2 linked regions of the Puniceicoccus vermicola genome follow. The protein of the gene in region 1 binds, or shares a complex with, the protein of each later gene. Links are inferred from orthologs where the notes say so. Each region holds a gene or a part of one and is shown on either strand. Other genes may lie near its edges.

What was found.
Region 2: the proteins of secY (region 1) and secA are in contact, whole or in part, in a crystal structure (PDB 3DIN), measured with the Thermotoga maritima proteins. The link is inferred for Puniceicoccus vermicola from one-to-one orthologs. Residues at the interface, in WP_004081795.1 of Thermotoga maritima: Glu108, Gly109, Glu110, Glu111, Ala236, Glu237, Arg238, Arg239, Ile240, Thr241, Ile242, Gln243, Tyr244, Ala245, Arg246, Arg247, Val248, Thr249, Gly250, Arg251, Arg252, Val253, Tyr254, Gly256, Ala257, Ser258, Thr259, Tyr260, Leu261, Pro262; in WP_004082002.1 of Thermotoga maritima: Glu261, Ala262, Arg263, Lys300, Ala301, Arg302, Thr303, Ile304, Ile305, Leu323, Tyr324, Asp325, Pro326, Val329, Ser330, Tyr333, Ile336, Lys340, Phe345, Val349, Glu363, Phe364, Tyr374, Ser375, Gly376, Gly377, Glu393, Ile395, Thr482, Ser483.

Annotation. Positions count from the first base shown.
Region 1 is NZ_JACHVA010000126.1:17,550-20,770, forward strand. The notes cover bases 243-3,147. They hold secY (preprotein translocase subunit SecY), read left to right. Parts: upstream 243-891; coding sequence 892-2,403; downstream 2,404-3,147. Other genes in these bases: rpsE (30S ribosomal protein S5), read left to right, coding at 243-376; rplO (50S ribosomal protein L15), read left to right, coding at 398-844; map (type I methionyl aminopeptidase), read left to right, coding at 2,417-3,147. Outside these bases: more of rpsE, read left to right, coding at 1-242; more of map, read left to right, coding at 3,148-3,169. UniProt on the Escherichia coli protein: The central subunit of the protein translocation channel SecYEG. Consists of two halves formed by TMs 1-5 and 6-10.
Region 2 is NZ_JACHVA010000086.1:35,694-39,588, reverse strand. The notes cover bases 284-3,862. They hold secA (preprotein translocase subunit SecA), read left to right. Parts: upstream 284-632; coding sequence 633-3,662; downstream 3,663-3,862. Other genes in these bases: H5P30_RS11220 (translation initiation factor), read left to right, coding at 3,674-3,862; H5P30_RS11230 (UDP-glucuronic acid decarboxylase family protein), read left to right, coding at 284-603. Also shown: more of H5P30_RS11230, read left to right, coding at 1-283; more of H5P30_RS11220, read left to right, coding at 3,863-3,895. UniProt on the Escherichia coli protein: Required for protein export, interacts with the SecYEG preprotein conducting channel.

The sequences.
Region 1 (3,221 bases):
TGGCGACCGTAAGGGCAAGGTCGGATTTGGTTATGGTAAGGCCAAGGAAGTTCCCGAAGCGATTCGCAAGGGCACTGAGCAGGCACATAAGCACATGCAACCGATCCAACTCAAGGGTGACACCATTCCTCATCCGGTCATGGGTGAAGCCGATGGAGGCCAAGTCCTCCTCCGCCCGGCCAGTGAGGGTACCGGTATTATCGCCGGTGGTGGGGTCCGCGCCGTTCTCGAAGCCTCTGGCATCAAGAATGTTCTTTCTAAATCACTCGGATCCAACAATCAGCTCGCCATGGTCAACGCGACCATGGAAGGTCTGCTTCGACTCCGCACGGCTGAAAGCCGTAAGGAACTGCACGAAGCACCGGCAGGAGTCTGATTCTAACGGAGACTACATATAATGCGACTGCACGAATTGATTAACAGCAACGGTTCCAACCGTCCGAAGCGCCGCCTGGGTAAGGGTGAGGGCAACGGTCATGGAAAAACTTGCGGACGTGGACACAAGGGAAGCAAATCCCGCTCCGGTTACAGCATTCAGCCCGGCTTCGAAGGTGGGCAGATGCCGATGTATCGCCGCCTCCCGCACCGTGGATTCAGCAATTTCAAGTTCCACAAGGGTTATGCGATCGTCAACCTTGGCGACCTCGAGCGCTTGGCCGACGACGTGAAGGAAGTAAATCGTGAGGTTCTGGTGAAGGCCGGTCTCGTTCGCGACAACTCTCTTCCGCTCAAGGTTCTTGGCAATGGCGAGATCAAGTCCGCTCTCAAGGTGAGCGCTGCGGCTTTCTCCGCTTCGGCCAAGTCCAAGATTGAGGCCGCCGGTGGTGAAGCTCTGACCGATTGATATTGAAAACCTCCGCTCGCTGAGCGGATTGGAAGGTCCCCTGGAACATGTTGTCAGCCTTTACTAATTGTTTAAAGATCCCGGAACTGCGCCAGAGGATTTTCTTCACTCTCGCGCTGCTTTTCATCGCCCGTGTCGGGGCCAATATCCCTCTGCCGGGTATTGACCCTGGGCCGATCAAAGCCTTCTTCGCAGACCAAGCGTCTGCGGGTGGAGGCTTGATTGGGTTCTACAACATGTTCACCGGGGGCGCGCTTCTCAATGGCGCGATCTTCGCGTTGGGAGTGATGCCTTACATTAGTGCCTCCATCATCATGCAGTTGATGGGGGCGGTTTTCCCGGCCTTGGCCCGCCTTCAGCAGGAAGGGGAGGTCGGTCGCCAGAAGATCAGTCAGTATACGCGCTACCTGACCATCGTTATTTGTGTGGTCCAGGCTGTACTGCTGATTACCGCGTTGGAGAAAAACCCGGCTACATTGATCGGGCAGAACTTCAATCCGGCGATTTATGGGAGTATCGTCATTTCGGGCCACTTATGGTTCCTGATCTCCGCAACGGTCATTTTGACCTGCGGAACGGTGATCTTGATGTGGCTCGGTGAGCAGATTACCCAGCGCGGAATCGGGAATGGGATTTCCCTTTTGATTACGGTCGGGATTATTGCCGACCTTCCGGGGGCCGTGATTACGGCTTTCCGTATGTTCAACGCTCCTCCGGGGAGTGAGACGGCTAACCTGGGTCTGCCGCACGCCATTTTGATGATCGTCCTTCTTCTCGCGGTGACCGCGGGGATCGTGGCCGTGACTCAGGCACAACGAAAGATTCCGGTCCAATACGCAAAGCGCGTTGTGGGCCGTAAGGTCTATGGAGGACAGAATTCCTTCCTGCCCCTCAAGGTTAACTATTCCGGAGTGATGCCGGTTATTTTCGCCAGTGCGATCCTTCTTTTCCCTGCACAGATTTTGCAGACGTTGGAAGGTGCCACCGGAATGACTTTCTTCGGGGATATGGCAAGTTTCCTCGCCCGTGGTACTTGGTTCTACTACCTGACTTACGGGATGTTGATTCTCGTCTTCAGCTATTTCTGGGTTTCGCTGATGTTCAAGCCGATTCAGATTGCCGATGACCTGAAGAAAAATGGTGGGTTTATTCCCGGTGTTCGTCCCGGCGAGCCTACGGCCCGCTTCCTTGACTTCGTGATGACGCGCCTGACTTTGGCTGGAGCTTTGTTCCTGACCATTATCGCCGTCTTCCCGGACCTTCTCCTGTTTGTCTATCGGGTTCCCGGTAATGTCGCCGTTTTCTTCGGTGGCACCGGAATGCTGATTACCGTAGGGGTCGTTCTCGACACCATGCGTCAAGTGGAGACTTTCCTCCTGCAGCGTCACTACGACGGTTTCCTCAAGAAGGGCCGTATCCGCGGTCGCAGCCAGCAGGCACGTAATCGTCAAATGATGGAATCCCTCGAGATTCGCGATTTCTGGCGGGTCTGGCGTCCACTTTTGATTCTATCGTCCCTTCTTTTCATCCTGGGCTTTGTCGCCTGGTTGATCCGCTAACACACTTCGCGCGGTGCTTTCCGAAAAAGAAATCCCAGTCCTCCGGGAGGCTTGCCAAATCGCGGCCCGAGTTCTCGAAGAGATGTGTGAATTCGTCGAGGCGGGGATGAATACCTACGACCTCGACCAGTTCGGAAAAAAACGACTTGCGGAGTATGGTGCGGAGAGCGCCTGCTACCAGTATAGGGTGCGCGATCTCGTCTTTCCTTCCCACACCTGTCTCTCGGTCAATGATGAGATCGTCCATGGCATTGGGCGGTTGGATAGGCAGATCAGTGAAGGGGATATCATTGCAGTCGACGTCTGTGTTCGGTATCGCGGCATGATCGGCGATAACGCCCGCACGGTTCTGATCGGGAAGGGCAAACCGGAAGACGAGAAACTCTTGGCGGTCACCCGCACCGCTTTGGAGCGAGGCATTGCCGAGGCGATAGTCGGGAATCGGGTCGGAGAAATTTCCCACGCGGTTCAGACCTACGTCGAAAAGAACGGCTTCAGCGTGGTTCGCGATTTTGTCGGCCATGGCGTCGGTGAGAGTATGCACGAAGAGCCGCAGATCCCCAATTTCGGGCGTCGCCGCTCGGGTCCCAAGCTCGTTCCAGGAATGGCTTTGGCGATTGAGCCGATGGTCAACGCAGGCACTCACAAAGTGGAGATGCTCGGTGATGGATGGACGGCGGTGACCAAGGATCGTAAGCGTTCCGCCCATTTTGAGCACACCGTCCTCGTCACTCCGGAAGGTCCGGAGATTTTGACGGTCGCCTAACGCGGCGATTCTTCTTGGTCTTTGCCCGAGACTAGCGGGCGTCGGAAGGGGC
Region 2 (3,895 bases), on another replicon or contig:
TCGACCTCGGAAGTTTACGGCGACCCAACGGTCCATCCGCAACCGGAAAGCTATCGTGGGAACGTCAACCCGATCGGTCCCCGCGCCTGTTACGATGAGGGCAAGCGCTGCGCCGAGACCCTGTTCTTTGACTACCACCGTCAGAACGGCGTCGAAATCCGCGTCGTACGGATTTTCAACACCTACGGACCTCGGATGCTCCCGAACGACGGTCGGGTGGTCTCCAACTTCATTGTCCAAGCTCTACAGGGCCAAGACATCACCATTTACGGTGACGGACAACAGACTCGTTCTTTCTGCTACGTAGACGACCTGATCGAAGGATTCCTCCGCCTGATGGATCAGGACGAGATCACCGGGCCGGTCAACATCGGCAATCCCAATGAGTTTACCATTCGGGAACTGGCGGAACTGGTTATCGAATTGACCGGATGCCAGTCGAAATTGATCCAGCAACCCCTTCCCGCCGACGACCCGATGCAACGCCAGCCGATCATCGATGTCGCCCGTGAGAAATTGGGCTGGGAGCCCAAAGTTCAACTTCGCGAAGGTCTGGAAAAGACTATCGCCTACTTCCGGGACCTTCTTTCCGAAGAGTCCTAAGGAAGCGATCCAATCAAAAAAACCTTTTTATGATTTCACTCGTATTCAAATCATTGGCGGGTCGCCATTATCGAAAATTTAGAAGAAAGAGCCAGGTCCTCATCAACCGGATCAACTCTCTGGAGACCGAATATCAGTCGCTCACCGACGAGCAACTGCAGGCCAAGACCGCAGAACTAAAACAACGCCACCAGGACGGTGAATCCTTGGACGACCTCCTTCCCGAAGCCTTTGCGACGGTGAAGAATGGCGCCCGGCGCCTCTGTGGGAATGTTGTCGATGTGTGCGGCCACGAGCAGAAATGGGAAATGGTCCATTTCGATGTCCAGCTGATGGGCGGCATTGCCATGCACCGCGGCTACATCTGCGAAATGGCCACGGGGGAAGGAAAGACGCTCACCGCTACCCTCCCCCTCTACCTGAACGCCATCAGCGGCAAGAATTGTCAGCTGGCTACCGTCAATGATTACCTCGCCCGTCGTGACTCCGAGTGGATGGGGCATCTCTACAACTTCCTCGGCCTCACCTGCGGATGCCTCCAAAACGGGATGGACCCGACGACCCGTCGCGCAGCTTACGGCAGCGATATTACCTACGGAACCGCTTCCGAGTTTGGATTCGATTATCTCCGCGACAATGGCATGGCCACCCGCAAAGAGGATCAGGTCCAGCGGGAACACTTCTTCTGCATTATCGATGAAGCGGACTCCATTCTCATCGATGAGGCCCGTACTCCGTTGATCATTTCAGGTCCTTCGCAGGAAGACCGACAAATGCCCTTCAACGAGCTCAAACCCGGAATTCAGCAGCTCGCCCGCGCCCAACAACGACTCTGCAATGAGCTCGTCTCGGACGCAAAGAAGCGGATCGATGCCGGAGACACCTCCGATGAAACCATTTCCAAGCTTTTCCTCGTCCACGAAGGTGCGCCGAAGAACAAGCAGTTCATGCGCTTGATGGAAAATCCGGCTATTCGTAAGCGTTTCGAGAAGTTCGATCTCGAAATGAACAACGACATGAACAAGACCCGCCGGTATCACCTGAAGGAGGAGTTGTTCTTCGTTATCGACGAGAAACAACACCAAGCGGATCTGACCGAAAAAGGACGCAACCTTCTTCACCCGGATGAACCGGATGCCTTTGTCCTGCCCGACCTGCCCATGATGTTCATGGAGATCGAGGCGAATAAGGAACTCGACGACAATGGTAAGCGCGAGGCCAAGGAGGCTGCGCAGAAGAAGTTTGAGAAAGCCAGCGAAGAGATGCACTGCATCAGTCAACTTTTGCGGGCCTATTGTCTTTACGAAAAGGATACTGAGTACGTCGTTCAAGACGGAAAGGTAATGATCGTTGACGAGAACACCGGACGTTTGATGGCTGGCCGTCGTTGGAGCGATGGGCTTCACGCCGCTGTCGAGGCGAAAGAAGGAGTGAAGATTGAGAAGGAAACGAAGACCTACGCTTCGGTTACCCTCCAGAACTACTTCCGTCTCTACAACAAGTTGAGCGGCATGACGGGGACGGCCGAGACCGAAGCCAGTGAGTTTCACGAAATCTATCGGGCCGACGTCATGGTCATCCCGACTCACCTCCCCTGCCAGCGCAGCGACATCAACGACGTCGTCTACAAGTCGCGGCGCGCCAAATACAATGCGGTCATCAAGGAAGTCGAAGCCGCGCACAAGAAGGGACAGCCGGTCCTCGTGGGAACGGCCTCGGTGGAAGCTTCCGAAGTTCTCAGCCGGATGCTCAAGAGAGCAGCGATCCCGCACAGCGTGTTGAATGCGAAATTCCACGAACAAGAAGCGGAGATCGTCTCTCAGGCAGGGCGTCCCGGCGCCGTAACCATCGCCACAAACATGGCGGGTCGCGGTACGGACATCAAGCTCGGCGAAGGGGTAAAGGAGAAAGGCGGCCTCTATGTGATCGGCACCGAACGGCACGAATCGCGCCGGATCGACCGCCAGCTCCGTGGACGTTGCGCCCGTCAGGGAGATCCCGGCTCCAGCAAGTTCTTTGTTTCGCTGGAGGATGACCTCATGCGATTGTTCGCCAATCAAGGTCCTCTCTCCCGCATTCTGGAGAAGTCTCTCAGCGATGAAGAAGAACTTTCCCACTCGACCCTTAACTGGTCGATTGAGAATGCCCAGAAAAAGATCGAGCAACGCAACTACTCGATCCGGAAACGCCGACTCCAGTTCGACGATGTTCTCAACCACCAGCGCGAGATCATTTACGAACTGCGCAATGGTGCGATCCATTCCGACAATCCCTCCGAGATCGCCTTCGAGATGGTCGAGGAAGAGATTGTCGAGCGCCTCGACACCGTCGTCACCCCTGAGAGCAGCAAAGGAGATGCGGACGCAGGTGAAGCAGAGACCTTTATCAATTGGGTCAATTACCACTTCCCCGTCGGGCTCAAATCCGAGGAATTGGATTTCAGCAACACCGACGAACTCGGTAAAGAGATTGTCCGTCGCATCCGGGAAGCATTTGAGCAGCGTGCCGGCCTCGAAGGTGAAGACGAACTCAAGCGTCTGGCACGTTACGTGGTCATCCGCTCGATCGACCGTCTCTGGCAAGATCACTTGACCGAGATGGAAGAATTGAACCGGAGCGTCAGCCTTCGGAGCTATGGGCAAAAGGACCCGCTCAACGAGTACAAGAGTGAAGCCTTCGTCTACTTCCAAGAGATGATGGAAAATCTCCGCAACGAGATTTGTACCGGCCTATTCCGAACCGCAACCAACATGCAGGCCTTCCAGCAAATGCTGGCACGGCTCCAGAAAACGGCCACCGTGCAAGGTCCCTCCGATACTGACGAGTCCACTTTGGCGCAAGCAGCCCGGGCAGCCCAGGCCGGGCAACCAAGACCTACTGCTCGGAAAGCAGCTCCGGCTCTTCCTAAGGTCACGATCCGTCGCGAGATCCCGAAGATCGGCCGGAACGAAACCGTGAAAATCCGTAAGAACGGGGAAGAGCGGGAAATGAAGTTCAAGAAAGCCGAACCCCTCCTCGAGCACGAGGGCTGGGAACTCGTTCAGGAAGCCAAACGATAAGTAGCCATTGAATGGGGCGCAAGAAACAGAAGATTTCGACGGAATCCGAAGGATTTCTCGCCGATGAGAATCCCTTCGGAAGCTTAGACTCCTCCGGCCTGCCGGAGGTCGAGCCGCAAGCACCCTCCCCGTCTCCCGCTGAGCCCAAAAAGAAGAAAAAGCCGGGCATGCGGGTGGAAATCCGGAGGGAGAAATCCGGGAAAGGGGGAAAGACCGTGACCACCTTGCGGGGC